DNA from 3 places in the Brassicibacter mesophilus genome. Region 3 is predicted to be linked to each of the others. Evidence: a T-box and tRNA genes for the amino acid it is inferred to sense, from the RefSeq annotation. Region 3 holds a T-box; the other regions hold tRNA genes.

Region 1 (10,997 bases), on a different contig from region 3:
ATGTAGCAGTCAATATTAAAATGTCTACGCTAGCTTTCATACACCATTCCCCATTTGAAACTATATTGATTAATAAGTTTGTCAGACAGCTTGACTATATTTTCTATTGAATATGTATTAGATATTTCCTTCATTTTTTCTTTCATTTTATCTAATACTTCTGGATTTTGAACAATATAATCAATTATATAATTAATATCTTTTATATAATTAACTCTAATAGCTACATTGTACTTTGCTAGAAAATCAGCATTTTCTTCTTCTTGACCCGGTATAAAGTAAGGTATTATCATAGGCACATTCTTTACTATAGCTTCAGAAACTGTTAATCCCCCAGGCTTTGTAATTATAATATCTGATATATCCATTAGCTGAGGTATTTCTTTTGTAAATCCATACACTATAATTTCTTTATTCTTAAAATTGTCCATATAGTTCTTTTCAATTTCATATTTTAAGATATTGTTATTGCCACATACAACAATAATTTTTATTGCATTTTCATTCACAACTAAATTGTTGAGAACTTTTTTCATGGCTTTCACGCCCATACTTCCACCCATTAGAAGAATTGTTAATCTACTATGTAAATTATGAGATTTTATGCTATTAATATTTTCTTTCTCAAGAAACTCTCTTCTAATCGGTATCCCATATGGGTATATCTTTTGCTCAGAAATGCCTCTGTTTATAAGACTCTGACTAGTATAATAGCTTGCAGTTATGTACGCATCTACATAGCTATTTACATAAGTCTGATGGGCTTGATAGTCTGTTACTATAGATATAAAAGGTATTTTAATTAATTCATTTGCTTTCATGTATCCTATTACATTTACAATAAAGGGATGAGTACCTATTATTAAATCTGGCTTATTTTCTATAATTAACTGATATATCTTGTTATAATGTAATTTTGTAATTAGTCTAGTAACTCTTCTATTAACTCTTTTCTTATCACTAAGCTTATAAAGACCACCGTACATTTTAGGCAGAGAGGTAGCTAAAATCCTGTAGCCATCAGATATCAATGTGTCTAGTAGTTTACTTGTTTCCTTAAGTACATCAAGCTTTATAACCTCATAACCATATGACTTAAACTCATTTTCTAATGATTTAGCGGCTTGATTATGTCCTCCCCCTGTTGAAGCTGTAAAAATAAGAACTCGCTTCACTATTATTACCTCCTTGAATTTTAAACCATATATTATGATAATAATTTCTTGTAGTTGAAGATTATCTCATTTTTAATATCATATATAATATATAGACTGATATTTGTATAATTTTACTTCACTTTATGGTAACAAATGCTATTTAATATAAATCTTTAGTATACATTCAGATTAACATATAAAAGTTAAATCTAGCTTAGAAATTTATTAAGTTTTTCTTAAATAGTTTTTGCATATACAAAAAAACAAGTCCGATTTATTGAAACACAATAATCAAACTTGTTTTCTTGTACATTATAATCTTTTTTTGTGTTTTGATAATATAACATTAATTAGAAATAAGTGACTACATTTCTTTTTGTACTTGCCACAATCTTACCTTTTCTAATAACATATAATCTATCAGGTTGGATCCTTATTGCATCAGCTTCATTCTCGACATCTAAAACAACTATATCTGCTCTTTTACCTATATTTATTCCATAGTCATCTAATCTTAATATTTTAGCAGAGTTCTCTAATGGCATATTAAATACAGTGTTTATTTCATTTGACATACTCATCTGTGCAGCATGTGCAACGATTAAACCTACCTCGAGCATATCTGCTTTTCCAAAAGGATAAAACGTATCTTTAATACAGTCTTGACCATATGCAATGTTAATTCCTCTACTCAATAGCTCTTTTACTCTTGTTATACCTCTTCTTATTGGCTGTTTATCATTTCTTCCTTGAAGCATCAAGTTCGTAACTGGATTAGTAATCATATGAATTCCAGCTTCTTTTACTTTATCCATAACATATTGAGCATAATGCTCATCATATGCAGCTAATGCACAAGTATGACCAGCTGTCACTCTTCCTTGGTACCCTCTTTTCATAGTTTCATCTGCAACCATTTCCAATGTCCTATAAAAAGGGTCATCTGATTCATCTACATGCATATCTATATCCGCATCATACTTTTGAGCAATATCAAAAACTATTTGTACATGCTTTCTACTATCATCTGGAGTGTTTTCATTAGCTGGCATTCCTCCAACTACATCAGCACCCATTTCCATAGCCTTCCACATCAATTCTTCGCATCCTATGTCTTTTATTATTCCTTCTTGAGGGAATGCAACTATTTGTAAATCTACTAAATCAGAGTATATTTCTTTTGCTTTTAAAAGACCTTCTATAGGCAGTAGTCCTCCAATTGTATCAACATCAGCATGAGTTCTCATCCTTGTAGTTCCATTAATTAATCCTGTTTTAATTATCTTACCTGCTCTTTCAACAATATCATCTACTGTGTATCTAGCTTTTTTCTCCCATATAATCTCGATAGCTTCCTTCAGTGTCCCAGATTCGTTAGACCTTACTACATCATTGATTAATGTCTTGTCTAAGTGAATATGTGGGTCAATAAATGCTGGAATAGTTAACTTGCCATATACATCAATTTCTTTTTCAGCTTTAGCTGATATTTTTTCCTCTAACACTACAATCTTACCATCTTTTATCCCTATGTCTGTAAGATTTTCTTTTTCTCTCAATCTTGCATTTCTTATAATTAGTTCCATAATAAATCCCCCTTGTAGTAATATTATTAATTTAAAAGCTTGTTTTTGATGATTATATTTTTATATTTTCATATTATGAAAATATAGTTTCATATAATCGGATCATAATTCTAGTATTCTATACAGTATTTAAAATTCCTCCCACATTTCTTGGAAAATTATTGTATTTAGGTAAACAAAAAGGCTTTATTCCTTTATAGAATAAAACCTAATAGTAAAAGTCTGTTAATTTTTTTGATATGTCTTTACTCTTTTCTTTTAATATGTTAGCAGTTTCCTTCATTTTTTCATCTGTTAGCCTTGTATTAGGCCCAGTAACAACCATTACTGCTATAACTTTCTCTTCCATGTTAAATATTGGAACTGCTACTGCATTAATCTGTTCTTCATACTCTTCAATCTCTATTGAATACCCTTTCTCTTTAATATCCTTAAGCTCTTTTAATAGCTCTTGTTTATTTGTTATTGTATTCTTACAATAGCTTAATAACTTGGTTTCCATATACAGCTTGTCTATTTCATCAATGCTCATATAAGCTAAAAAAGCTTTACCTGTAGCAGTACAATGCAAAGGTATATTTCTTCCTACCTGTAAAAATGCTCTTAGTGTTTTAGAGGTCTCTTTTCCTATAACACATATAGCTTGATTTTTGCTCTTAATAAATAAGCTGGTTGTTTCTCCGACAACCTCAACTATTTCCTCTAAGTCTTCGCTTGCTTTAAAAAAGTATCTTTCTATTTTATCAAATTCCAATAATGAGTTGAGCACTTTTGAACCTAGGTTATATTTCTTAGTTATAGTGTTTTGACTTACAAAACCTTCATACATCATAGTTTTTAATATATGGTGAACAGTACTAGTATTGTACCCTAATTCTTGCTGTAGCTCTTTAATACTAACTTCTTGAGGTGATGTAAGTATATAATGTAATATTTTCAAGCTCTTTTGAACTGATTTAATTATACTACTGCTATCGTTGTTTTCTTGCAATTTTGAATCTCCTTTCTTAAATGAAGTTATTAATAGCTATTATCTAGTTTATCATATCACTTACGTTGACAGTAATCTACCTATAATTAAAACTCCCTTCAGATTGTAAATATCTAAAGGGAGCTTGATATTCTATTTTATTGTTCTATTGGATTAACTATTTTAATTCTTCCTTCAAGCTGCGGAGATATAGTTTTATGATTTTGAAGGTATTCTACAAATGCATCTCTTAAATAGCTTTTTGTTTTTAATATTTCCTTTGTTTCATCCTTTAACATAGTGAATTTATCTCCTCCACCTGTTAAGAAATCATTTGAAACAACTTTATATGTCTTTTGCTTATCTATTGGTTTCCCATCTACTAATACTTCTACTATTCTTGATCCAACTTCTTTTGATGCATCAAAAGTATATTCAAGTCCTGATACCTGTAGGAATCCGCCTGCAGCACTTGGATAAGAAGATACTCCATGCTCTAAGGTCTTCCATATAGTCTCTCCACTAGCTTCTACCATAACAACAGTATTATCAAATGGAAGGACTGCGTATATTTCCTCCATAGTGATTTCACCACCGTTTATACTAGCTCTTACTCCACCACCATTTTGAAGTGCTATATCTGCTCCTGTTAATTCTCTTAAGCTATCAGCTATTGCATTTGCAAGGTTTGATTCTTTTAATCTTACAGTCTGTCTTTCCCCATCTAGCTCAACAGTCGTTTCTCCTATTACTTCTTTCATCTTATCATCAAGCTTAGATTCATATCCTTCTATAATATTATTTGTTGCTTCATCTGCTTCAAGATTCTCTGTTATAAATATATGGGCGAAATTAAATCCAATCATTTCATTTTTCAATACATTTATGTTAATTTGATTTAATACTTCAGCATGCTTACCAGGAGATATCAACCAAGTTCCATTAATATCTTGAGGGAATCCCACTACATCCTGTCCTCCACCGATCTCTATATCTATACCATCAACTTTTGTAGGTAATACAGGATTATTGCCATGTATATGTGCAAGTGCTATAACTATATCTGACTCCCCTTTAATGTCATTAACAGCCTTCTGTGCAGATTCAAATTGTTCTTTTAAAGTTATTCCTTCTACATTCTTAGGGTGTGTATAATACTTGCTTTGATCATCAGTTAATCCCATTATTCCTATTTTAACTCCATCAACTTCTTTAATTATTGATGGCTTTAAAAATTCAGGATATTCATCATTATAATATGTGTTCGCTGAAAGGAATTGAAAATCAGCATTTGCAGCATTTCTTTCCATAACACTGAAAGGAAAATCAAAGTCATGGTTTCCTATTGCCATTGCATCGTAGTTCATTTCATTCATTACGTCTATAGCTGATGCGCCTTCAAATAGATTTGTTATATTTGTATTATATGGAGCATCACCTACGTCTACTAATAGAGTATTAGGTTGTTTCTGTCTAAAGTCTTTTATTATCTTGCTCATTTTAGCAAGTCCACCAATATCATATTTTGCATCACGTGGCTTATATGGCTCTAAATGTCCATGAATATCGGATGTTGCAAAAACAGTAATAACTTTAAATTCTGAATTTGATACTATATTGTATAAAATACCAGCTGCTTCTTCTCTACTAATTAGATCTTGTGAATTCGCAAATTCTTCAGTCACAAACCCTAGTTCAACAGCTTTTTTAGAGAAGTCTATTTTTTGATCTGCTCCAAAAATTATCTTAGCTATCATATCAGCAAATTTAGCCTTTGTTACTTTATCGTTAGGATTATATATGTTTTCTTTTACTTCATCTGCTCTAACTTTTATAATACCTTCTATGTAATTAAGTCCCCAGTGATTTACTATGTCTTTTGCTGATGGTATAGTAAATGACTCATCTATTACTTGCAATGGATCACTGTAGCTAAATTGTTTTTTTATATTTGTATCTTCAATAACCATAGGTTGTATTTCTGGTAGCTTAAATGCTCTAACTAATAAATCAGCTGCCTCTGCTTTTGTTAATATACGATTAGGATAAAAAAGTGAATTTGAATCTGTACTTATAATCCCTTGTTCATGAAGATTTAATATTGCTTTCTTGTACTGTGAGTCTGAGATATCTGTAAATGTGTCTATGCTTTCACCATAAATAGGCAAGCATACGCTGAAAACAAGGATAAAACATAAAGCAAAGCTCAAAAATCTTTTTGTCATACTTAACTGCCTCCTTTTAATTAATTGCACATTTCAGTTCATTCAACTATTATTATAATATAAGAAATGACAATATGTAACTCTGTTAACAAAATTTTTACATATTTTTTAATTGTATTTTCTCATATCTTTTGTTACTGATTTGATATAATGATGTTATTAGAAAAAAATTGCTAGAGTGGTGATATAATTGTTAAAAATACAAGATAAGGCTATTTCTTATGTTAAAAAGAATGGTTTAGATTTTATTGTTGAAGTCACTTCTTCTCCATGTGGGTGAGTTGGAACAGTAAGGAATCTAAGTGTTAGATCTTCTAAAAGCTTTAAGAATAACGGAAACTATAGGGAGCAGGTCTTTGAGGGGATAAAAGTTTTTGTTCCTAAGGCTGCTGATATTAAAGGTGACATTTATATTTTTCAAAACATTAAACTTCCTTTTATTGGACCTATTTGGGGCATAAAAGGAAAAATATAAAAGAGATAGCTTTCGCTATCTCTTTCTCAATTTCTTAAAGAAATCTTTCATTACATCCGAACATTCTTTTTGCATTATATCCCACGTTATATCCACTTGATGATTAAAGCTTTGGTTTTGAACTAAATTAATAACCGAACCACAAGCACCCATTTTGGGGTCACTGGAACCAATCACGAGCCTTTCTAACCTTGAATTAATTATTGCACCAGCACACATAGGACATGGCTCTATAGTGACGTACATAGTGCATCCTAAAAGTCTCCATCCATCTAATACTTCACTTGCTTTCTTAATTGCTATGATTTCGGCATGAGCAATAGGATCCTTAAGAGTCTCCCTCATGTTATACCCAGCACTTATTACTTTATTCCCTTTTACAATAATAGCACCAACTGGAACTTCGTCAGCGCTATAGGCTTTATATGCTTCATCTAATGCTAATCGCATAAAATATTCATCCATATTATCATCCTCAAAAAACAATAATGGCGCTCCCGAGAGGAATCGAACCTCCGACACACGCCTTAGGAGGGCGCCGCTCTATCCTGCTGAGCTACGGGAGCACATTTATTGAACAATTATATATTTTACAGTAAAATACTATATTTGTCAATGCAAGGTTTCACTATAAGCCTACTAAGTTTGCCAAAAACCTAAATATCCTACTAAATACACCTGCTTTAGCTACATCTCTATTAACTATTAAATCAATATTTTCTTCTTCTTCGCCATTTTTCACAATAATTGTGCCTACTTTTGTTCCCTTTTTTATTGGGGCTTTAATATTTTCATCAAGTTGTATCTCTTGCTCTATATTTTCGCCGTTCTTAACTAATAGATACAAATCTCTTTGTGGCAAAATATCTACTGTAGGCTTTTTAGCATTGTCTATTTCTATGGTTTTGATATGTATATCCTTGTTTAAAACTTGTATTTTTTTATAATTGTTCACCCCATATTGTAAAAGCTCTAAACTTTTGTTTTTTCTTTCTTCTTCACTTTTAGCTCCCATAAGTATGCCAATAAGCCTAAATGGCTTTTGGTTCTCTTCTGACTCCTTGACGACTATAGTTGACACTAGGCAATATCCTGCTTTATCAGTATACCCTGTTTTAAGTCCATCTATTTCTTTAATTTCATTCAACAGTGGATTTGTATTTTCTTTTTCAAAGTTTCTTGATGGCATAATTATTCTATTCATTTTTGTTATATTAAGTATTTGAGGATACTTAGTAATTACATATCTAGCAAGCTCGAATATGTCTCTTGCTGAAATTCTGTTTTGATTACCATTCTTAAGTGGAAGTCCATTAGAATTTAAAAATGCAGCTTGAGTTAATCCAAGCTCTTGTGCTTTATTATTCATCATATTAACAAATTCGTCTTCTGTACCAGATACATGCTCTGCTATAGCTACACATGAGTCGTTAGCAGATACTATCATTATAGACGCAAGAAGTATTTCTAGTTCTATTTCTTCTCCTTCTTTAAGCTTAAATGATGTACCTTTTGTATCAGCTGCTTTTTTACTTACTTTTACTAAGTCCTTTAGGTTTACTGTGCCATTAGTTACTTGATCCATTGTAACAAGATATGTCATAATTTTAGTTATACTTGCCATTTCAATCTTGTTGTCTATGTTGTATTCATATAATATTTTTCCACTTTCGTATTCACCAAGTAAAGCGGATGCAATCCCATCTTCAATACCGCCATCACTATATGCAATACTAGATGATAAAAATATAAAAATTGAAAGAAAAATTAATATACTTTTTTTCATTTTTGCCTCCAAAGCTATGTCATAATAAAACAGTGCTATAATACTATTTATTCTTATTATATCAAAGTTATATATATTTCATTATATTTTGTAGAATTTTATTAAAAACCAATTTTAGGAATGACACTCTATTTAAATATGAATAGAATACATAAAAAAATAACTATGAGATTTTATTAAGAAATCAAAAAGGAGCCTAATAGACTCCCTGTAAATTCTATTTTCCATATAACCATTCATTTGCTAACTGATCAAAATTATCACCAGTAACTTCTTCACAAACTTTTATGAAATCCTCAGTTGTAGCATTTTTGAATTTATATTGATTGAAATAATTGTTTAGTATTGTATATAATGTTTTATCTCCATACCTTACCTTTATCTCATTTAAAAGCATAGCCCCTTTATTGTATACAAGTGGGCCATAATCATCCCAATTTTCAAACTCACTCAAAGGCTTTACAACAACTTCACTTGACTGTGATAGTACTTCCTTCGATGATTTGTAATATTCTTCCACATTGTTCGCATAGTAATTTTCTGCTACCTTATCTCCATATTTCCCTTGTGCATATACTACTTCAGAATAAGTCGTTAAAGATTCATCAAGCCAAGCTTCATCGATTTCATCATTTCCAACTACCCCATACCACCATTGATGGCCTGTTTCATGAGCTATAACAATTTCAAGATATCCTTTATAGAAATCATCATAGTATTTTTCTCCTATAAAAACAATTCCTGGATATTCCATGCCACTCGGAAAGCTTGTAGCTACAACAGAATATTGTCCATATGGGTATTGCCCAAATTTATCATTAAATATTTCTATGGAATTATATGAAGCTTCTTCAGCAAATTTATTAATTTTTTCATCTTCTTCTAAAAAATATACCTTAACTATGGTTCCATCAACTTCTTTTTCCTTCTTAATGAAATGCTCACTTGCTACCCAAGCAAAGTCTCTCATAAGCTTTGCTTCTATCTTCCAAATTTTATTAGTACCTTCAATCTTTTCAGATAAAATATTCCCTGATGAAGCTATTTCAACGTTTTTAGGCACAGTTATTGTAATATCATAATTACTTGTATCACTATAGAAAGGATCACCTATACTGTAATACGGATCTAGATTCCAGCCTTCATCATCGTATACTGCCGCTATTGGATACCAATTTCCGAAGTTAAATGTCTTCTCTCCATAACCAAATCTATCTTGAGCCGGTGGTAATACTACACCATATTCCATGTCTATAACTAAGTTTTCCCCTGGCTTCAATACCTTTTCTAATGGAAGCTTTAGAATAGTTTTTCCATGTCCTTCTATAGAATAATTTTCTACAGATTTATCGTCTATACTTAATTTTTTAATGTCTATCTCTCCAGGTTTAAATCCATCGGGAAAAGCTTCTTCAAAATTATCAAATAAAAATGGTGCCGTTTCCTTCTCTCTAAATGCATTAGGATATAGATGGAAATACAATTCATTTAATTCAACATCCTCGTTATTCACATACACTACCTTTTGAGATGCTGTATAGCTTTTTGTACTCGGATTAAATTCAACATATATTGTATAATCATTTAATTTGTCTATGTCGACATTATTAAAATCACTAGTAATTAGCGTTGGATGACCTTTATAGCTTTCAGAGGCATGTATGTCAGAACTCTGTTTTTCATCCTGGACAGCATTACTATTGTTGTTTACATCGCATCCTATAAATGATAGTGCAAGCAGCAATATTGCAAGTAGCAAAGATAACCTTTTTCTATTCATCATTACCCTCCTAATTAAGCGGTTTTACATGTTATGTACTAAATATATTAACCTTGAAGGATACATATCCCTCAAAGTTAATATTGCCAATTTATAATTATTTATTTGTTTTTTCTATTTTTTCGATTCCACCCATGAAATGTCTTAATGCTTCTGGTATTATTACTGAGCCATCCTCCTGCTGGTAATTTTCAAGTATTGCTGCAGTAGTTCTTCCAACTGCTAAGCCTGAACCATTTAATGTGTGAACATATTCAACCTTACCTGTTTCTTTATCTCTGTACTTTATATTTGCCCTTCTTGCTTGGAAATCTTCAAAGTTACTACAAGAAGATATTTCTACATATCTGTTGTAGCTTGGCATCCAAACCTCTATATCGTATGTTTTTGCAGATGAGAACCCTAAATCACCAGTACATAGCTCTACTACTCTGTATGGTATATTTAAAAGCTGAAGCACCTTTTCTGCATTATTAGTAAGTGTTTCTAACTCTTGATATGAATTGTTTGGTTTAGCAAGCTTTACAAGCTCTACCTTATCAAATTGATGATTTCTTATCAGTCCTCTTGTATCTCTACCTGCAGATCCTGCCTCTTGTCTAAAACAAGGAGTATAAGCTGTGTAATACACAGGAAGCTTTTCCTCATCTAATATCTCATCTCTATGGATGTTTGTAACTGGTACCTCAGCAGTTGGTACAAGGAAAAAGTCTTTTTCAGGTAGTCGGAATGCATCTTCTTCAAATTTTGGAAGCTGTCCTGTTCCTGTCATACTATCTCTGTTTACCATAAATGGTGGAGCAATTTCCGTGTATCCATGATCAACTGTATGAAGATTAAGCATAAAGTTAATTAGGGCTCTCTCAAGCTTTGCTCCAAATCCTTTAAATATTGTAAATCTAGCTCCTGTTATTTTTGAAGCTCTTTCAAAATCTAAAATATCAAGCTCTGTTCCTATGTCCCAGTGTGCTTTAGCTTCAAAAGCAAATTTTCTTGGCTCTCCCCATCTTCTCATTTC
Region 2 (10,997 bases), on a different contig from region 3:
TTACAGTGTGGTGCTGGATTATTTACATGGGCTATATCAGAAAAAGGAAATATTAAACCTTGTGACTTTTTTCCTGACAACCTTTTTTCCTTTGGTAATATCTTGCAAAATGATATTGAAAATATATTAGATAGCTATAATTTAAATGGTATGATGAAGGGAATTAACGAGTGGGACAAGTTGCTTAAAAGTAATAATAGCAATCTTACTTCTGTATGCGAAATGATTGAAAATTATAAATTACATAAATGCTAGACTAAATTATGGAGCGTTATATTGGAATTACTATTATTAGAAAGTACTATTTTAAATAGTACTTTCGTTTTTATTAGTAGCTTTATGATGTTTTGTGAAAAAATCGCATTATCTGACAGAAATTATATGACTATTTAATATTTTTAAATTAAAATATTTTCATTTAAAAATATATTACCTCTAGAGTTCGTATAAAATTAGCAAAAAAATTCCGTCTCATTGAAAAGCAAACATGTATGCTGAGTTCAAACTTTTAAGTCATAAAAACTAATATTATTTATATAGTATTAGCTTACTAATTATAGATGCTAAAAAGTAGTTAAATAAATTTAACATTGTGAAGTACAATATTTTACTATTTTTTTATTTTATAACATGTACAATAAAAATAAAGTAACTTTATTTTTATAATTATAATTTATCTGGATACTTATCATTCCTGAGATAGAATTTTATTATACTTGTATTGTCATAGTTCTTCTCTATTTTAAACAGCATAATGTAATCTTTATGTATTGATTAAACAATTTAAATTAGGAAGAACAATGCTCAATAAAAAAATATATGAAAGGGGGCTTATACATGAATAAGGAAAAATTTTTTAACTACCAAGCATCTTCTGTAGAATTAGATTATTGTGGACCATATACTCGTATCACATGGTGCGAAGGCGAATTCAACGCAATATAGGACGATGTATCGTAATGTATGAGTTAGAGTTACATAGCTCTAACTCATAATTTTGTATAGGATTTCAAGTATGATTTATTTAAAAAAGTAATTCTATGATAAAAGCTATTAATTATATACTAGTAGTTTTCTATTATGTAATTTGTGGAGGTGTTTTTGTGTATCCATATATTTTAAAAGACAGCGTATTACATTATTTTGATACTCATGGTATTTTATTTACTAGGACAGGTAAATACATACTTAACGATGTTGATATATATATAATTGATAAAGTTGATGGCAAAACATCAGTTGACGATATTGCAAAACAAATTGCCATAGAATTAGATACAGGTGATATAGAAGGTGTCAAAAATATAGTTATGAAGTGTATTAACAGTAAACCAAAAGGTTTATCATTAACTACCTCTCCTGTAATACAATCCTGTATCAAGTCAGGTATAAAAGGAAAAAAAGTTCCTTTAGAATTAATAGTTAGCCTTACTAACAGATGTAATCTGAAATGCATGCATTGTTTTAAAAGCTGCAATATACAACAAAATGACTCTATTGATTATAATACCTTAATAAAAGCATTAGATTTTTTAAAACAAAAATCACTTAGTTTACAATTAACAGGTGGCGAACCAATGCTTCATGAAAACTTTTTTGATATATTAAGATACAGCATAAAAAATTTTGAAACCACTATTACAACTACTGGAACAATGATTAACGCTGAGAACATCAAGTATTTTGAAGGTATAAAATGTATTCAGATGTCAGTATATTCGAATGACCCAAATATTCATGATACAATAACCAATACAAAGGGATCTTTTAATAAAACAATGAACGGTATCGAACAAGCTATAAAACATGGTATTTCAGCAGTTATAGCTTGCCTTGTCATCAAAGATAATATAAGCAAAATTGAAGATTTAATTAAATTAGCTATAGATCAAGGTATTAAATCTATTAGATTTGGTATTTTTATTCCAAGTGGCAGAGGTGCTGATCTAAAAAGTGCTTGGTGTCTTTCAAAACAGGAATTGAAAGAGGCAACGCTAAAGCTATATTCACTGTCAGAGAAATATAAAAACAAGATTAGAGTTGGAACTTGGGACGAGGAAAAAAGAAAAGCGGATATAGACAAAAGATATAAATGTCTTAGTTGTGGTGGTGGCCTATATAGGTGGTTCATAAGCGAAAAAGGCTCTATTAAACCATGTGAGTTTATCCCAGATGAAATCTATACTATAGATAATATTTTAGAAAAATCTATAGATAGAATATTAACAGAGTATAATTTTGAACAGCTACCTAAAAATCTACAGAATTGGGACAAGTACCTTAAAGAAGAAAAATGCTCCTTGGAAGATATCTGCCCGCTAATGTCAGAATACTGTTTAGAGCATTGTGTTTAAATTTAACTATACTATAGGTATTTGATATGATAAGATACTTTATTAAAAACAAAAATCTTTTGATTATCAATTTAATACTAACTACTGCACATTCAATTCTTGTAACAAGTCTTGCCTTCCTCATAAGAGAGCTTATCGACCTTGGAATAGATAAAAATTTTGACAGATTAATAAATTTACAATTTTTTGCATTTTTCTATATTATTGTAATGGTATTAGTATGTTTATTAAGAAAACTATGCTGGGCAAAACTAATAAAATTAGCTCTTACGTCATTAAAAAATGATATATTCAAAAAATTGATTTCTAGAGACAAGAGAGTTTTTAGTAATCAAAATACTGCTAATTACTTATCTATCATCACAAATGATGTAGAGATGCTAGAAAGAGGATATTTTTCGAACTCATTAGTTCTTATTCAGGTTGTTGTATCATTTATTATTGCAGTAATAGGCATAATAAAGCTTAATGGTTACGTTGCTCTTATTGTACTAGTTCTTAGCTTAATTCCAGCAATAGTACCTTATATTTTTGGTAATAAGCTAGCATTATTTAAAAAAGATCATTCAGATTACCTTAGTAAATTCACAGAAAAATCTAAAGATTTTCTTATGGGTTTTGATATTATAAAAAGCTATAATCTAAGAGATAAAGTTTTTTCCGAATACAAGAAAACGAATGATAATGTTGGCATTTCAAAATTTAAATTTTCTGTCTATAATGCCAAAGTTGATTTAATCGTAGAAGGTTTTTCTTTCCTATCATTTTTTATTTTACTAAGTATTGGAGCATATTTAGTAGCCATAAATAAATCTACTGTAGGAACATTCGTAGCTGCAGTTCAATTAATGGAATTTATTAAAGCACCTATGCAAAGTATTTGTCATATAGTTGGGAATTTTAAATCAGTATCGCTTATCTGCAAAAAGCTTGAAAGCATACTAAATGAAGATAGTTTAGAAGAACAAGGTGAAATAAAAGAAGACTTTGTGAACTCGATTGAATTCAGAAACGTTTCTTATTCATATGATCATGAAATAAGAGTACTTAAAGACTTGAATTTTAGGTTTAATAAAGGTAAAAAATACGCAATTATCGGTAAAAGTGGTAGTGGAAAATCAACTATTCTTAAATTACTGATGAAATATTACTTCGACTATGATGGAAACATATTTATTGATAATATTAGCAATAAAACTATTAGTTCTATTAGTCTAAATAAAATGATTTCAGTTACTCATCAAGATGTTTTTTTGTTTGATACTACTATTAAAAATAACATTACTTTGTTTGAAGATTATAGCTGTACAGAGATTAAGAATGCCTTAATAGACTCTGGTTTATACGATTTTGTTAATCAGCTTGATAATAGAGAAAATACTCTTATTGGAGAAAATGGGTGTAATTTATCAGGTGGAGAAAAACAGCGTATTTCTATAGCTAGAGCTATTATTAGAAATACACCTATTCTAGTATTAGACGAAGCTACTTCTTCACTTGATAACAAGACTTCTGATTTTATTGAAAATACTATTTTAAATTTAAAGGATAAAACCATAATAGTTATTACACATAAGCTTTCAAAAAAACTACTCAAAGAATTTGATGAAATAATTGTGCTAAAGGAAGGACAAGTGATTGAATCTGGTGATTTTAACTATTTAATTGGAAAACAAGGTTACTTCTATAGCTTATATATGATAGAAGATAACAGTGACCTTTGCTCCTTTGCTTTGTAATTTTAGGTTTTTTATATTGTAAATCTACATTAGTTTACAATATAAAATTCCTTAAGTATAAGCAGCTATACTTTTATTCTAACTTCATACATTTTCCATTTTCCTCAAAATAATTAATAATCTAGATAAGAGGCCAAATGACTATTTAGCCTCTTATTTAAGTATTAGCTGCATTAGCATATAATAGTATATTCTTATTCGTTTAAAGTTTTTACCATAACTCTTTCTTTGTTGACATCTAGTTCTCCATTAAATTGAAAGCCAAATTTTTTATATAAATTCAAGGCAGGCTTATTATCATCGTATAAACTTAAATAAATTTTGTTGCAATTATACTTACATTTTAGATGTTGAATTAAAAATTCTAGCATTCTATTCCCGTATCCTTTCCCTTGATATTTTTTATCAATTAGAAAACGGTCAAGCCATACTCTTCCTTCTCCATCCTCTCCAGGAAAAAAACCGTACATTGCAAAACCTACCAAGTAATTGTCAATATAAAGTCCTACTGGCTTATAACAATTACACTCCAAAGCATCTTTTAAGCATTGTTCTATTGATTCTATGTATGATTTTTGACTCTCACTTACACTTAGTTTTAAAATTTCGCCTAAATTTCCTTTTGTTACTTCTCTTATCTCTATATTCATATTACATATCCCCTTTAAACTTATGTTTAGATTATTGAATTTATTTTTTAAAAAGTATAGAGTCCGACATTTAATATTAAGTGCAAAAACGTTATCATAACCCCAGTATTATTCAGCTTTTCTGTAATTTATCTCTATTATTTTATTTTCCTGATTCCAACTAATTTTATATCCCAACTGCTCTAAAAACCTTACTGGAACATAGTTGATACCATCTTTGAATATGCCTTCTACTTCTTCATATTGGCCGTGAATACTTAACCTTATGATGTCTGTACCATTTGTAGCTTCTTTATATTCAATACCCATATACTTCAACACTCCTTTTGCTATGTGCTTTGCACACTTGTCTCTAAAGCTGCTATTTTTCAGTTTTTCAGCTGCTTCAATGTTAGTATAAAATTCATGTTCGACTAATACTGCAGGCATCTTTGTATTAGCAAGTACATAAAAACTAGCTTTCTTTATCTTTCTGTCTTTAATAGCTGCTCCTACTCCTAGTACTTCTTTAGCAGCTTCATGAATTGACTTAGCAATCTCATAAGCTTGTGATCCAAGCTTATAAGCATATATCTCATATCCTGATACTTTAGGATCAGAATGTGCATTAGCATGGATTGAGATAAAAACAACCTTAAAAGCATCATCATATTTCTTTTTTGCTTCATCATATATTTGATTTGCTATGTCACATCTATACTGAAGATTCTTTTTTCTTCCTTCTGCTGTCATTTCTGTATACGGATGATTCGGAACATTTATGGTAAAATATACTTCACCATAAGGCTCTAATAGTTTCTTTAGTCTGTTCCCCACATCATCATTAAATTCCCATTCATGTAATCCATTTGCTCGCTTGCCTGGAGTATCTTGTCTATGACCTTTGTCTATAATGAAGATTAGTTTCAATTTTTCCACCTCCAAATATATTAAAGAAAGGAATTAAAAATACTCCCTCCTAGATATTTCAGCTTATTAATGACATTTTCATTAATATTAAACGTGATTCATCAGACCTCATCTCAATAATTGAATAATTTATTTTCATATAATATAATTAATTTGAGGTGATTTCCATGTTTTTTTACTACCGTAATAAAAACAAAACAATAAAAGAACTTCGTAAAAATTGTAGTTACACTGCCAAAGAATTAGCTGAACAATCAAAGTTAAAAACATCTATCATATTAAAAATCGATAATACGCAATTAAAATATGTTCCTGAGCCTATCAAGTCAAAATTAATTCCAATTCTAAGGAAAGATAACTTAGATAAGAATCCTTACTTACCTTAGAGATTCATCTCATCCTGAAATATTTAACTTTCTTCAAATTCTCAATTCCTTTCAATTTCTTAATGCTTCCTTCTAAATGTTTCTATCCTTAGCTTTCTAGAAACATTGCCTCATCTTGCCAATCTACCTATCTTTTCTTCTACTTTTATACTTTTTGAGCATTCATACCTGTTGTATATATATTATATTCCTTTTTTATTCATATTTTTGCATCTTTTTCTATTTTTACTGTAAAATTTCCATAGTACAACAGGTTGAATGTAATAATTATCGAAAGGAGCATGTAATTTGTGCAACGAAAGTAAAATAGTAGAATTAATTAATGAAATTGAGGAAGTTAAAACCAAGCTGTATAGTTTAATATGTAAAAAGCAGTACAATCTCATTGATCCTGAGGTAATTAAGACAAGCGAATTGCTTGATCAACTTTTGTCTCAGTACTATAACAATAATATAAAATAGCAATTAATTAGACATATTTAACCTGTTGTGCTATCATTTGAAAACTTCCCTACCATTAAATAAAGCAATATATTTGTTAGCTTTAAGATTTCATGGTTAATATAGGCTACCTTTATGATATTGTTACATAATCATCATTACATGGGTATAAATCCCATATATAAAGAAGTTTATATGTTTAACATTTTAAAAAGACATAAAATAGTAATCATTGTTATATTAACTGATCTTTTTTTGTTCTGGCTTACTTTCTATTCAGATATTATTCTGACATTTATCAGCCCAAGCATTGAGGATTATTCAATATCAGACACTAGTTTTCCTCGAAATTATGCTGAAGTTTTATTTTGGTACCTTGTGCATATGCCCTCGTCTATAGTTTTAGAGAATATTCTTGGACACATAGTAGAATCTAAAGTTTATCTGTCTTTATCAATTATACAAACTGACTTAATAGCTTATTTCATAGAAAATCATATTAATCACAAAATGATTTCAAAAACTAGACTTTAGCGCTTATTCTTCCTTTTACTAACTTGTCCCACTCTTCTTTTTTTAGGATTCCTACTCTTTTGTAAGAGTCTTTCATACTTTATAGCCGTTTACCTCAGTATTTTAATTAATGGCTATTCTCTTTTTACATAACCATTATTCTTTTTATAATTTCCTACTATCAATATGTCCGTTATTAAAGATTTCTCCAAATTATTGATAGAAACCTTCTTCATAAAAAATAACATTTAAGTAACATTTCTTTAAACATACATGACTCTTATTCATATATGATATTGGTATAAACAATTATAGTGAGGTGTTCATAGATGTCCACAGTAGTAAGTAATTTAATCGATAGTATACATGATTTTATTTGTACTAAAGTTAATAGAAATGAAGATTTGTCTAGGTCTGACATATCTATGCTTAATCGTTGCTTTGATACTATTTTGCTTGAAATAAAATCATCAAATTAAACTCTATAGGCAGTTTATATCATCAAACGCCCTTTTAGAATTTTAAAGGGACTTATCTCTCAGGTCACATCAGATTAAAGAGTTAGATAAAATTCAATTGACTTATTTATTCTGACTGATGCAAGCGCTATATGCCATTTAGTATAAAATAAAAAACCTCATAATCATTCGGATTACAAGGTTTAAACTGGTGCGCCCTGAGGGATTCGAACCCCCGGCCAACTGATTCGAAGTCAGCTACTCTATCCAGCTGAGCTAAGAGCGCATATTCTGAATTGTTAAATCTATCAATCAGAATGATTATAGCAAAAAAATATAATAACGTCAAATTAATAAATACTGCGGGAAACAGATATCTCTATTTCCCGCTTATCATGTATCACTATTTTCTTCCCATTACTACAAGTTGAGTACATCTCTCTATTCCTGATTTATTAAAGCTTTCTTTTACTTCTCGTGTCCTTCTTTTAAATTCCTCATATTGATCATACTCTTTTGTTTTCTCAACCTTTTTGTCAAGTTTCTCTATCTTTGTTGCAAGCTTTTTAGCTAGCTCTGGATCTGTTTCATAGTCTTCAAAGATATCTTCAACATTTATTCCTGCTTCTTTTACTATATCAACTATTTCTTGTTTCTTTAAAGTCTTGCCATGATACTCACCTAGCAAAGTATCTATTTCTCCTCCAAGGTGATGAAGAAGAACATGAGTGTTTTGTGCATCTGATTGATTGTCATTAAACATCTCATTTACTATGAATATTCCACCTGGCTTTAACACTCTTTTCATTTCACTAAGTACCTTATTTATATCGGTTACGTGATGAAGAGAGTTTGATATACATACTATGTCAAATGTTTCATCTTTAAAATCCAGATTGCTTCCATCCATATGTATAAACTTTACGCCACTATCTGCATGTTTTTCTATAGCAGTGTTTACAACTTCCTGACTATTGTCTATTGCTATAATCTCATCGTAATCTTTCAAGCCCTCCTTAAGCTTCAGAGCAAATTCTCCATATCTAGTTGCTACATCTAATACTTTTCCTCCCGATACATCTGATAACTTTGACTCTAATTTTTCCATACATTTTCACTCCTATATTTATGTCTATTAATATATAGTTTATCACACATTTATGACAAATTACTACATGACTTATGTTTATATGCAAAAAAGATAACACATATCTCAGTTTTCTGATAAAATAAAAGAAAGTTCTTATAAAAATAAGCTTTTTTATTATAAAAACAACTGAAAAAGCTGCAAAGGAGTTGTTTAAAATTAGTGATAATAAGCAGTTTACTATATTCTCTATAATGTCGAAACCAAAACAAGTTGTTGATGAAAAAATACCAGATAATATTAAATTAAAACCAAGTGAGTGGTGGTGTCCTTACTGTTCAATGCCAGTTATATTTAAAAAAAACAAAAGTAGAGGAATAAAAATATGTCCTGTATGCGGAATATCAGAAAAAGATTACTGGGTGAAAAAGGTAAATTATTAAATTTAAAATTACATCCTGCAGTTGACTAGACAAAGCAACAAGTGTAGGGTTGAAAGATATAAGCATAATACTTATTGATTCTGACTTGTAAAACGTCACAACAGAGGCACAATAATAATCATGAGCAAAATGCTCATTTCTGTATTAATCATATACTACCTTGTCCTCAATGAAATTTAATATGTTATTCCAATACTCTTTATCTTTTCCAACATTCTTAAAATCACAATTTTTAATGATAAAATGTTCCCAAGAATCACGAAACCATGTCTGCACATTGGGATTTACCTCATGTAATCTCTTCGTATTAACTTTAGGAACCTCTGTATCACCCGTACATGCAATCAGAAAGACAGGTCTGTTTCCTGCACATTTGATTTGTTCTGCCGGTTTTATTTTGCGAACAGTATCGCTCCCAAAGACCATTTCCAAAGCAAGGTGAATCAATGGCTTTTCCATAGCCTGAATGAATTTTGGCACTCCGTATCCATCCAAAACATCCATAATTATATCGTCAAAAGAAGAGTAAGCTGACATTGCAATCAAACCATCAATTTCCTCAAACTGACCAAAAGCATTGACCGAAATTGCACCACCCATAGATACCCCATGCAATATAATTGGAACCCCGTTGTATTTCTTTTCATTTTTTATGTATTCAACAACTGCTTTTACATCAGATGTTTCCTCATATCCCAAACCAATCCGACTTCCATCACTTTTTCCATGTCCCCGAACCTCTAGCAAAATAGAAGCATATCCGTTTAACTGCATATGTTTCGCATGACCATAAAAATAGGTGACAGATGGCTGGACAATACCAGTTAAATAAATAATCACAGCTTTAGGCTGCTTGGTATAAATTTCTGAACACCAGATGTTATATCCATCCTCGGTTTTTAAGTACATTTGGTTTTCTTTGAGTCCGTAATCCACAGCCTCATAGATATCCTGTAGCGGATAATCATATGTTGTGAAGCCTTTGTAATCTACATGTCTGTTAACAAAAACAGGAATGGCAATAAACGGAGTAATAATTAATAAAACCGCGCATATAATACAAGCAATTGCTATGGCTTTAATGCTCCGCCTGATAAGATAATTTTTTATTAATTTTTCTTTTAGGAAGTATTTATCAGGAAATTCTCTATGCAGCCTCTTTTTAAATACAACATGTATAACGAGTGCTACCGCAAGAAAGGACAAATAAAGTACTCCAAATAGCAATGTTTTGAAACCAGGTACACTGGAATATACGCTTCTTGATAATTGTACGTATTTAATTATGATGTGCACTATCATCACTGCAGCCAATATCCAAAAGACAGTAAGAGACATGACAGAAATTAATTTTAGCTTTCTATGTCTGTTTTGCATTCTTTATTCTCCTTAAAAGTGTATAGAACTTACTTGGGTATGAATTGTATGAGATTATATAAATAATGTGCACATTGATTATATCACAACAAAACAAAAAAACCTATGTGCAGTTTCATATCCCTACACATAGGTTTTATATGTGTTATTTGCTTGATTTAGATGCTGGCCGTAACCATACAAAATACTCATCACTTCAAAATGAATCTTATTGCATACGCTAATTTGTCTTTTTCTGGTCAGCACAAAACCGATCGAAGCAGCAGCCTGGACTGCTAGATCCAAGCTACTATAAAAATGGTCTGTCTAACCGTTTATCAAATGCATTATTTTGCTTTAACACTTTATGCCACCCCAAATTATTCAGTCCAATGTCACAAAATAACTGTAGTATCCATGCTTTAAACCTTGATAATTCATATGGTTTTCCTAACATTTTCACTATTTTGTGGTCAAATGCATGGGTTTCTTCGTAAATGCTGCCTAAATCATTAATTCGCTTTAGAACTTTTCTAAACATCTTCGGAAACATATAAATTGCTGCCGCTTCCCCTTTGGAAACCGTACCTAAATAATTATAATTTAGTTGCTTAGCCAAAGACTTAAAATAGTGCTCTACATATTTTGCTTGAGCTGTTTC
Region 3 (10,997 bases):
CAGGTATGCTTTAAAGAGTAGAGATATAAAAGATATGGCACAGATGTTTAATCGCGGTTTTACAAAGGGATATATAATGAATGATTTCGGAGGAGACTTTATATCATTTGATAAACCGAATAACAGAGGTGTTAGTATTGGAAAAGTTATTAAAACTGACAAGTCATATACTTATATACAGCTAGATGATTCATTAAGTAAAGGGGATGGAGTAGAAATAGTAAACAACAATGGAGATAGTTATGGTGCGATAATAGATTTTATGTATATTGATGATAAAAAAGTTGAGCAAGGCTTTTCACAAGATATTGTAAAAATAAAGAATATTAGAGGGGTTTCTAGGGGAGCCTCTGTCAATAAAACATTTGATATCAAGCTAAATGAAGCTGCAAAAGAGACTTTCACCAAGAACAAGAATAAATTAAGTATTAATATGTCAATAAAGGTTGAGATTGATAAACCTATAGAGTTAACAATATGGGAGCAATCAAGCCGTGTTACTGTTAAAAGTGATGAATTGGCTGAAAAGGGTATAAAAATGAGCCTAAATGAGAATAAAGTAAGGTCGCAGATGGAGAAATTAGGTGATACACCATATTTACTATCAGGTATAGAAATAAAATTAGATGAAAACGTAATGGCACCAATGAGTGTATTAAATAAACTGCGTAGAAAAGGTATTGAAGAACTAAACAAAAAAAGAGGGAATTTCAATAAGAGAGTAGAAATAAATAGAAATGATTTGGTTTCAAAGATAGATCAGGTTTTTGATTTCCCAGGAAATCAAGTAAAAGACTCAAATAAGATTAGCGTTAAGGTTAGTAATATAGAGCAATTTAACCAGCTAGACATAAACAAGCTTGACAGAGCTTATCTGGGATTCACTGGTGGACTTGAAGAATGCATTAAACAATTAAAAAGCCATAATAAAGAAGTATATATTGCTACTGAAAGGATTATTGGAAATGATGAATTTGATGGATTATCAAGAGTATTAGACAGAAATGTATCAGATGTTGATGGAATAAGTATTTCAAACATAGGAACATTAAAGTTTGTTAAAGACAGATATGATAAGAAAATTCACTGCGACAATGGAATGAATTTATTTAATAGCTTTGCGATAAAGTTACTTTCTAATTACGGTATTGAAAGTTTGACACTGTCTTCTGAACTTACGCTTGGTCAGATTTCTAATATCTGTGGCAATAACAATATTATACATGAAGCCATAGGATATGGATATTTGCCTGTTATGCTTACTAAGCATTGTCCATTATCTCTAGTTAAAGGCTGTAAAGATAGCAGTGGTTGTTCTACTTGTAAATTTAATAGTGGATTTGGGTTATTTGATAGGAAGGGCATGACATTTGAGATAGCTAGAAAAGGAAAGACTACAACTATTTATAACAGTCAGCCTTTAATGATACCTGACTATATTGATAAGCTATATTCAAATAATGTGAATATGGTTAGACTTGACTTTACCGTAGAAAAAGAAATACGAGATATTCAAACGGTTTATTATGATTATGCCAATAAAATTATTGATAAAGATGAGGTGTTAAACTTCTTAGATTATTACAAACAAAAAGTTGCAATTACTAAAGGACACTATTTTAGAGGAGTTATATAGATAAGAAATATAAGAATCTGAGTAAAAAAGAACATTTATGGGATGAAGATTTTGAGAAAACTATAAGCTTATCAACTAAAAAATCTTAAAATTTGCAAACTCGCTCCCCAAAACATTATGCTCAAACATGCAAATTTATTAACAGATTTTTTACCTACTTTCACCTAGTTTTCTTAACAAAATCTCATAAGCATTCTCTTATCTTTTTTACTCAAATTCAACTTATTTTTTATTTTAAATTTGTTATCTATATAAATAAATGTATTTATGTGGATTGCACTCAGAGTTAGGAGGGAATACAATGAATGAAAAGACCTTAAGGGTGCTTGAGTATAGTAAGATTATTCAAATGCTTATAAATAAAACAGAATCTTCGCTAGGCAAACAGTTGGCGGAGAACTTAAAACCATCGCTAAATATTGATAAGGTTGAGTATCTTCAGAATGAAACTGATGAAGGCGTTAGCATTATTATTAAAAGAGGAAGTCCACCTTTAGGTGGAATACATGATATATTAAGTGAAATAAGAAGAGCTGAAATAGGTGCTACATTAACTCCAGGAGCTTTAATAAGAGTAGCTGACACATTAAGGGCTGCTAGAAGAATAAAAGGGTTTTTAAATCAAGAAAAAGAGGACAGAGATTCAAAATATCCTATTTTAGAAAACATGATAGGAAGTCTAAATGCTTATAAAACTATTGAAGATAGCATATTTAATTCCATAATAAGTGAAGAGGAGATATCTGATAATGCAAGTTCTTTGCTAAAAAGCATTAGAAAACAGATACAAACAAAAAATGACTCCATAAGAAGCAAATTGAATTCAATAATTAGTTCTTCAACAAATAAGAAATATTTACAGGATGCGATTATAACAATTAGAGAAGATAGATTTGTTGTACCAGTTAAGCAGGAATATAGAGGGAATTTCCCTGGATTAGTACACGATCAATCATCAAGTGGTGCCACTCTGTTCATAGAACCTATTGCAATTGTTGAGCTTAATAATAATCTTAAAGAGTTAAAACTCAAAGAAAAAGCTGAGATTGAAAGAATATTAGCAGAGTTAACTGAAAAAGTAGCTGTAGAAAGTGAAGGAATAAGAGAGAATCAAAGCACTCTAGCCCAGTTAGACTTTATATTTGCAAAAAGTAAATTATCTCTTGATATGAAGGGAATAAAGCCCACTCTTAATAACAATGGATATATAAACATTAAGAAGGGAAGGCATCCACTTTTAAAGGTTAATAATGTAGTGCCGATTAATATTTATCTTGGTGAGAAATTTAATACTTTAGTTATTACAGGACCTAATACAGGTGGCAAAACTGTTACGTTAAAAACTGTTGGTCTTTTAACAATTATGGCTCAATCAGGACTACAGGTTCCAGCTGATTATGGAACAAAAATGGCTGTATTTTCAAATGTTTTTGCAGATATAGGAGATGAACAAAGCATTGAGCAAAGCTTGAGTACATTTTCTTCACATATGACCAATATAGTAGATATACTTAATAATGTTGAGGAAAATAGTCTTGTATTATTTGATGAACTTGGTGCAGGTACTGACCCAACGGAAGGCGCTGCTCTAGCTATGTCAATACTTGACTATTTGCATGGAAGAGGTATTAGAACAGTTGCTACGACTCATTATAGTGAATTAAAGGTGTATGCACTTACAACCGAAGGAATTGAAAATGCTTCAGTAGAATTTAATGTTGAAACATTAAGTCCAACTTATAGATTGTTAATTGGAGTCCCTGGTAAGTCTAATGCATTTGAAATATCTAAAAGACTTGGATTACAAGATTTTGTTATTGATTATGCAAGAAACTTAATTTCTAAAGAAAATATTGAGTTTGAAGATGTACTTGCAAGTATAGAAAGAGATAGAAGAGAAAGTGAACAAAATAGACAAGAGACTGAGGCGTTAAAGAAAGAAATAGACAAGCTAAAGGATGAGCTGCTTCAAAAGAAGAATAAAATTGATGAAATGAAACAAGAAGTAATGAGGGAAGCAAAGAAAGAAGCAAGGAAAATATTAAAAGATGCTAAAGAAGAATCTGATAAAATTATTAGTGAATTAAGGGATTTATCTATTGAAATAGAAAAAGAAAAGAATAAAAAAATCCAAGAAGCAAAGGATAAACTAAAGTCAAAGCTTGAAAGCGTTGAAGGTGAACTTATAGAAAACATAATAGTTAAGAAAAATGCAAAGCCTCCTAAAAATCTTAGACCTGGAGAAAATGTTACTATACTTTCACTTAATCAAACAGGAATAGTTTTAAGTTCTCCAGATGATGAAGGCAATGTAATGATACAAGTAGGGATTATGAAAATTAATGTTCATATTTCAACTATTGCTAGAGCGTCAGAAAAAGAAAAATCAGAACTTAAATCTGGAACAAAATCTATAATGAAATCTAAAGCTTCATCAATTAAAAATGAAATAGATCTAAGAGGTATGAGTTTAGAAGAGGCTATACTGGATGTAGATAAATATTTAGATGATGCATATATAGCAGGCTTAAAGAGTGTATTTATTATACATGGTAAAGGAACTGGAATATTAAGAGAAGGAATAGGACAGCTCTTAAAGAGTCATAAACATGTTAAAACCTTTAGATTAGGAAACTATGGTGAAGGTGGTACAGGGGTAACTGTTGTAGAATTAAAGTAAAGGATGATGAAATTGTATATAGTTAGTGCGTGCTTGGCTGGAGTTAACTGCAAATACAGTGGTGGTAATAATTTAGATGACAGGATTGTTAATCTAATAAAACAAGGTAAAGCAATACTGGTATGCCCTGAGCAGTTAGGAGGATTAACTACACCTAGACAGCCAAGCGAAATAAAAATTGATAAAGATGGTCAAATGAGGGTAATAAATGATAAAGGCGAAGATGTAACAGATGGATTTGTTAAAGGTGCTAAAGAAACACTAAATATTGCTAAATTGTATAATTCTAAGATAGCAATATTGAAATCTGGAAGTCCTTCGTGTGGATATGGCTGGATATACGATGGTTCTTTTACTAAGACAAAAATTAAAGGAGAGGGACTAACAGCAGATATTTTATCCCAAAATGGAGTTAAGGTCTATAACGAAGATAACCTTCCAGAAGAAATACTATAACCTAAGGGGGTATTATGGTGAAAAGAATTTTGATTTTATTAATGATTGCATTATTAATGTTTTCTCTACTTGCTGGTTGTAATAAGGACAAGCAGGGGGAAGGATCAATAGGTGATGTAGCAGGAGCTGATAATAACGATAAGGAGCAGCAGAAAGAAAGCGATACTTCTGAAAACCAAGATATACAATATATTGATTATGTATTATATCTAAAGCATGATAAACTACCTTATATATTTGGAGAAAGATTTGAGATAGCTTCAAACGATTCTATGTTAAAAGACAAGTCTATAGAGGAGATTGCGTTAGAGCGACTAATTAGCTATCAACAAGTAGAAAGCTTCATTACACCTATACCAAAGGATACAAAATTATTAGGAGTAGAAAAAAAGGATAACAAGGTATATGTAGATTTATCAAAAGAGTTTGCTGATAATATGAAAAAAAATGAGGCTGAAACTAAAATTGCAATTGCATCTATAGTAAATACGTTAACTTTTTTCCCTGAAAATGAAGAAGTAATAATTACAATAAATGGTGAAGCAATGAAAAAGCTTAATGGTGTTGAAATGGATAAAGGATTTAAGTTTAGTAGTGAATTTATTCCTGATAAATAATGAATAAATATCTGTTGAAGAGGAAAATATTATATGATACAATGTTTATTCAATAATAAATTGAAATTTGACGAAAAGAAGAGTAAGATATGTTTACTGTCTAAGCGAGTCAGGGACGGTGTAAGCCTGATACATTGATCTATCTGAAGAGAATCTTGGAAAAGCTGCCTGAAACTGAGTAAGGCTTGACGGTTCCCTACGTTAAAGGGTTTGAGTGGGTATGATTATTATCATGCCAATTAGAGTGGTAACACGGGTAAAAATCTCGTCTCTTTATTGAGATGGGATTTTTTTATTTAGATAGGAACAGGAGGCGTGAAATATGATTGATTTTAAAAAAAAGATTGCTGGACTTGTTAGTAGTAAAGTAGATGGATTAAATGAAAGTGATGTTGAAGAATTAATAGAGATACCACCAAGCTTTGACTTAGGTGATTATGCGATGCCATGTTTTAGGCTAGCAAAAGCATTTAGAAAATCACCTAATATCATAGCACAGGAAATAGCTGAAAGTATGCAGCAAAATGAGTATTTTGAAAGAATCGAAAATGTAGGACCTTATGTAAATTTTTTTGTTGATAAAAAACAACTTGCTCAAACAGTACTTGAAGAAGTTGTAGCTCGAAAAGAAAAATTTGGTTCTTCTGATGTTGGCAAAGGAAGAAATGTTATTGTAGAGTTTTCATCACCTAACATAGCTAAGCCTTTCCACATAGGCCATATTAGAACTACTGTTATTGGTCAATCGCTATATAAAATATATAAATTTTTAGGCTTCAACGCTATAGCTATAAACCATCTAGGTGACTATGGAACTCAATTTGGTAAGCTGATAGTAGCATTTAAAGCTTGGGGAGATCAACAGATAGTTGAATCAGATCCAATTCCAGAATTGCTAAAGCTATATATAAAATTCCATGAAGAAGCAGAAGAAGATGATAAACTCGAAGATGAAGCAAGAATGTGGTTTAAAAAACTTGAAGATGGAGATAAAGAAGCAACTAACTTATGGCAATGGATAAGAGAAGTTAGTTTAAAAGAGTTTAGTAGAGTATATAACATGCTTAATATTGAGTTTGATTCTTTTGCTGGAGAGAGTTTCTATTCTGATAAAATGCCAAGAGTTGTCAAGATGATGGAAGACAAAGGTATATTAACAGAATCTAGAGGAGCGCAAATAGTTGATTTAGAAGATTATGGAATGCCTCCTGCGTTGATTAAAAAGAGTGATGGTTCAACCCTATATATAACGAGAGATATAGCAGCTGCAATATACAGAAAAGAAACATATGACTTTTACAAGAATATTTACGTGGTAGGTTCACAACAAAATTTACACTTCAAGCAGTGGTTTAAGGTATTAGAACTTATGGGATATGATTGGGTTAAAGATTGTGTTCATGTTCCATTTGGAATGGTAAGTCTAGAAGAAGGAACTATGTCTACTAGAAAAGGAAGAGTTGTATTCTTAGAAGATGTGTTAAAAAATGCAGTAGAAAAAACAAAGGAAATAATAAGTGAAAAGAATCCAAATTTAGAAAATAAGGATGAAGTGGCAAAACAAGTTGGTATTGGAGCAGTAATATTCCAAGAATTATTTAATAGTCGTATAAAAGATTATACTTTCTCGTGGGATAGAACTCTTGCGTTTGAAGGTGAGACTGGGCCATATGTACAGTATACTAATGCAAGGATAAATAGTATTCTCAATAGAGCTCAATATGAAATAACAACAGATGTTGATTATTCAATAATAATAAATGAAGAATCAGTAAATATTATTAGATTGATACAAGGATTTGAAAAAGTAGTTTTAGATGCAATGGAAAAAAATGAACCATCTTTTATAGCAAGGCATATAGTAGATGTTGCACAAGCATTTAATAAGTTTTATCATGAATGTCCTATAATTGTAGAAGATGAAAAAGTTCAGAAAGCAAGATTATTAGTTGTTGATTCAGTTGGAACAGTATTAAAAACTGGTCTCGGATTGTTAGGAATTGAAGCTCCTCAAAAAATGTGAAAAAACTATGCAATAATCTGTCGAAGTATTTACAAAAATTTAAAAATAATCTATAATAATAGTATAATATGTCGGATTGTATAATTCGACTAAATCAATAAACATCCCCCCCGGGAAATTGTTTATTAAGGCATCTATATGATGCCTATTTTTTTTGTGTGGGAATATCTATGAATATAAAATATTTTGAAGGGTTTGCACATATACTTTCGTCTATACTGATATATGAAACATATTAGAAAGACTTAATAATCAGGTTCAGGGAGGGAAAATTGTGAAAAAGAAAAAATTAGGAGTTATAACATTAGCTATAACGCTTATTTCATTAGGAGTTTTGCTTTTACTAAATAATTTTATTGATATTGATATTTTTAATATTTTTTCTATAATATGGCCATGTATAATAATACTGTTTGGATTAGAAATAATCATAATTAGACTGATTTATAAGAAGAAAAATGAGGATGTAAATATTTCTATTGACACTATTAGTATTGTATTGTTGATAGTAATTATTATATCATCTTCAGTTACTGCAAGTGTCAATATGGCTTTTTCAGGATTTAGTTTATTTAAAGATGGAATTCGCATATCACATAATTTCAATGTATTCTACAAATATGACTCAAAATTTACAAAAGATTATATTTTAGAGAGTAGCGGGAAAGATGGTATAGATGTTACTAACTCTTTTGGAAATGTAGAAGTTTATAGCTCTAGTAGTGATAAAGTAGAAATTAACGCAGAAATTAACTTCAAGCATAATGACGAAAAATTAGCTGAAGAAATATCTAACAAAATTATAAATATTGATGATTCTGATAGAACTATAAGAATAGTTTCAAATATAGATCGACTTCAACAAGAAAGAGATAAAATAGGAGATATAAGTGTTAGTTATTATATAAAAGTTCCTAAAAGTATGATGGTAGATGTGGAGAATAAGTTTGGAAATGTTACCATAGATGGTATAGATAAAGATGCTAATATTTTGAATTCACACGGCAATGTGGAAGCTAGATCCTTAGGTGGCAAATTGTCAGTAGAAAACTCATTTGGTAATGTTGATACTGATAAAATTAATGAAAATGTGATAGTAAATAATAAACATGGAAATATAAATATAGATAATATTGAAGGTGATTTAACTTTAAGAAATGCATTTGGTAATATAGAAGCTATGAATATCAATGGAAGTGTTGAAATAGAAAATTCACACGATAGTATTTTGGTACAAAAAGTGTCTAAAGATGTGAAAATAAAAGGTAAATATGGTAATATTGAAACTAAGAATGTAAAAGGTAAATTAACTATCGAAAATAGTAATGGGAATATAACAGTAGATAAGATAGATGATGAAGTTAATGTGGCTAATAGATTTGGAAATACAGATATCTCAGAAGTAAGTAAATCTCTAAGAATAGTATCTAAGAATGGGAACATAAACTATAGTACAAGTCATCCGATTGAAAAAGGAATAGATATCGACAATGAGTTTGGAGATATAAATATTGATTTGCCATCTACTCAGAAAGGTAGTTTTAATATTGTTACTGAATATGGTAATATAAGTGATAGATTTGGGTTTGCAATAAAAGAAAGCATAAATGAGCAAAGAATTAATGAAAGTAATGGGAATAATGGAGTTAAAATCGATGTTAGAGATAGAAATGGGGATATTAAGATACTAGCAAATTAAGGCTTGGTTGCCCAGGGTGGTGTTTTTAGTTGAATGAAGATCAAATAGTTTCTGAATTAAAAAATGGCAATAAGGCTATCTTTCCGTATATAGTGGATTTATTTAAAAATAGAGTTTTTGGCATGACATATAAATTTACTAATGATTATGATGAATCTCAAGACTTATCACAGGAAATTTTTCTGAAAATATATAAAGAAATTGGCAAATTTCGATTTGAAAGTAAGCTTTCAACTTGGATATATAGAATATCACTAAATGCGTGTCTTGATTGGAAAAGAAAGAATAGCAAGATTATAAACATAAATATTTCAAGTATAAGTAGTGAGTCAAAAAATGATTCATCATTTGAGATTCGGGACAATAGCCCTTTACCTGAAGATATGATAATATCCAATGAAAATCAAAGAGAGGTTCATGAGTTAGTTTACAAGCTACCTGATAACTATAAATCGGTTATTATAATGTACCATTTTAATAATATGTCTTATCAAGAAATTGCATTTGCATTGGATATACCAGAAAGGACAGTAGAGACAAGACTTTACAGAGCTAGGAGAATGTTAAAAGAAGAAGTTATAAAGCTGAGTGATAGGAGTGGGTATAAATGGACTGTAAAGAAGTTATAAAAAATATGGATAAATATTTTGAAAGCAGGCTGACTGATATAGAAGTCCATAATATCAAAAAACATCTAGATAAATGCAATGTCTGTAGAGTAGAATATGAAGATACAAGTTACTTTTTTGATGCTATGGCTAAGCATCAGCCAATATTTCCACCAGTTGATTTTACAGATAAAGTATTAAATAAAATAGCTAATTATGAAAAAGTGATAAAATTCAGACAGGCAGCATTAAAAACTTGGGGTATTAGCTTTGTTGCAGCAGGTATGATGTTTATACTATGTAACATTGCTGATTATAATCCAATAAATCTTACAAATGGATTGTTTAGAGGAGCACTTGAAATTAATCAAATTGTAACAAATCCACTAACCAAGATGTCACAAAGCTTAAAATATTTCACAGACTACCTTGGTGTTCAAAGCGTTAAATAACATATTAAGGAGGGTAACTAATGAATTGCGTATATCATAATGATTCAGAAGCAAATTTTATTTGTTCAGAATGTGGCTCGAATATATGTAAAGAATGTGCGGTGAATAATAATGGGAGAATTGTATGTCTTAAATGTGCTAAAAAGAACGAAATACCTATTATTAAGAATACTGCTAACAATGGCTTTCAACAACATAATAATATCAAAACAGACAATAACAAAATGAATAATGCTAATAGTACTCAGAAAAAATATAGTTCGTTTTGGGCAACTGTTTTTTCTTTTATTCCAGGTGCAGGGCATATGTATTTAGGTATTATGAACAGGGGACTTCAATTAATGCTTGTATTCTTTGGAGTTATTGCAGTCACTAACCTATTTTACTCTGCAGACTTTCTTATGGTATTTACAGTTATAGTTTGGTTTTACAGCTTTTTTGACTGTTATCATATTAGAAAGAAAATAGACCAAGGAGAAATTGTTGAAAATGAGCCTGTTTTTAATCTTGATCTTAATAAAATAAACATGAAGCATGTTGGAATAGGGCTTGTTTCTTTAGGAGGATTAATACTTTTCGATGAAATGCTTAGTCAATTAATGTATATGTCCAATAGAATTTCAGTAAACCCAGAAGTGATTCGGATATTTAGGAATGCGGTATTTCCAGTTGTTTTAATAGTTATTGGAGCAATAATACTAAGAAAAGCTAAGGAAAATATTAGTGCATAAAAAGCTAGAGCTCTTTAACGGGCTGCTAGCTTTATCTTTTTTAAACTATCAAAGTTTGCTATACTAGATATAGCTAGATTTGAGGAGTGTTTTTA

The links. A T-box is a leader RNA that pairs with one kind of tRNA and senses whether it is charged. The one in region 3 lies ahead of argS (arginine--tRNA ligase), so its partner is inferred to be a tRNA-Arg.
Region 1: it has a tRNA-Arg gene. The T-box ahead of argS (arginine--tRNA ligase) is inferred to sense a tRNA for this amino acid. The anticodon was not compared.
Region 2: it has a tRNA-Arg gene. The T-box ahead of argS (arginine--tRNA ligase) is inferred to sense a tRNA for this amino acid. The anticodon was not compared.

The regions. Positions count from the first base shown of each region.
Region 1 covers NZ_JBNPXI010000026.1:30,724-41,720, forward strand. The annotation lists gene HNR33_RS19570 (MGDG synthase family glycosyltransferase) at 1-40, opposite strand, end outside; gene HNR33_RS19575 (MGDG synthase family glycosyltransferase) at 30-1,175, opposite strand; gene HNR33_RS19580 (amidohydrolase family protein) at 1,508-2,743, opposite strand; gene HNR33_RS19585 (IclR family transcriptional regulator) at 2,952-3,734, opposite strand; gene HNR33_RS19590 (5'-nucleotidase C-terminal domain-containing protein) at 3,872-5,938, opposite strand; gene tadA (tRNA adenosine(34) deaminase TadA) at 6,429-6,878, opposite strand; tRNA gene HNR33_RS19600 (tRNA-Arg) at 6,903-6,979, opposite strand; gene HNR33_RS19605 (D-alanyl-D-alanine carboxypeptidase family protein) at 7,042-8,199, opposite strand; gene HNR33_RS19610 (M1 family metallopeptidase) at 8,417-9,979, opposite strand; gene serS (serine--tRNA ligase) at 10,077-10,997, opposite strand, start outside.
Region 2 covers NZ_JBNPXI010000003.1:28,610-39,606, reverse strand. The annotation lists gene HNR33_RS05110 (radical SAM protein) at 1-255, shown strand, start outside; gene HNR33_RS05105 (radical SAM protein) at 1,104-2,354, shown strand; gene HNR33_RS05100 (ABC transporter ATP-binding protein) at 2,381-4,093, shown strand; gene HNR33_RS05095 (GNAT family N-acetyltransferase) at 4,288-4,743, opposite strand; gene HNR33_RS05090 (N-acetylmuramoyl-L-alanine amidase) at 4,852-5,652, opposite strand; gene HNR33_RS05085 (Spo0E family sporulation regulatory protein-aspartic acid phosphatase) at 6,327-6,500, shown strand; gene HNR33_RS05080 (hypothetical protein) at 7,322-7,471, shown strand; tRNA gene HNR33_RS05075 (tRNA-Arg) at 7,660-7,736, opposite strand; gene HNR33_RS05070 (class I SAM-dependent methyltransferase) at 7,854-8,558, opposite strand; gene HNR33_RS05065 (hypothetical protein) at 8,747-8,980, shown strand; gene HNR33_RS05060 (alpha/beta hydrolase) at 9,125-10,357, opposite strand; gene HNR33_RS05055 (flavodoxin family protein) at 10,647-10,997, opposite strand, start outside.
Region 3 covers NZ_JBNPXI010000037.1:6,166-17,162, forward strand. The annotation lists gene HNR33_RS21680 (U32 family peptidase) at 1-1,636, shown strand, start outside; gene HNR33_RS21685 (endonuclease MutS2) at 1,938-4,316, shown strand; gene HNR33_RS21690 (2-thiouracil desulfurase family protein) at 4,323-4,772, shown strand; gene HNR33_RS21695 (GerMN domain-containing protein) at 4,790-5,389, shown strand; T-box leader at 5,451-5,665, shown strand; gene argS (arginine--tRNA ligase) at 5,712-7,412, shown strand; gene HNR33_RS21705 (DUF4097 family beta strand repeat-containing protein) at 7,687-9,111, shown strand; gene HNR33_RS21710 (RNA polymerase sigma factor) at 9,141-9,740, shown strand; gene HNR33_RS21715 (anti-sigma factor) at 9,719-10,171, shown strand; gene HNR33_RS21720 (LIM domain-containing protein) at 10,192-10,902, shown strand; gene HNR33_RS21725 (hypothetical protein) at 10,997-10,997, shown strand, end outside.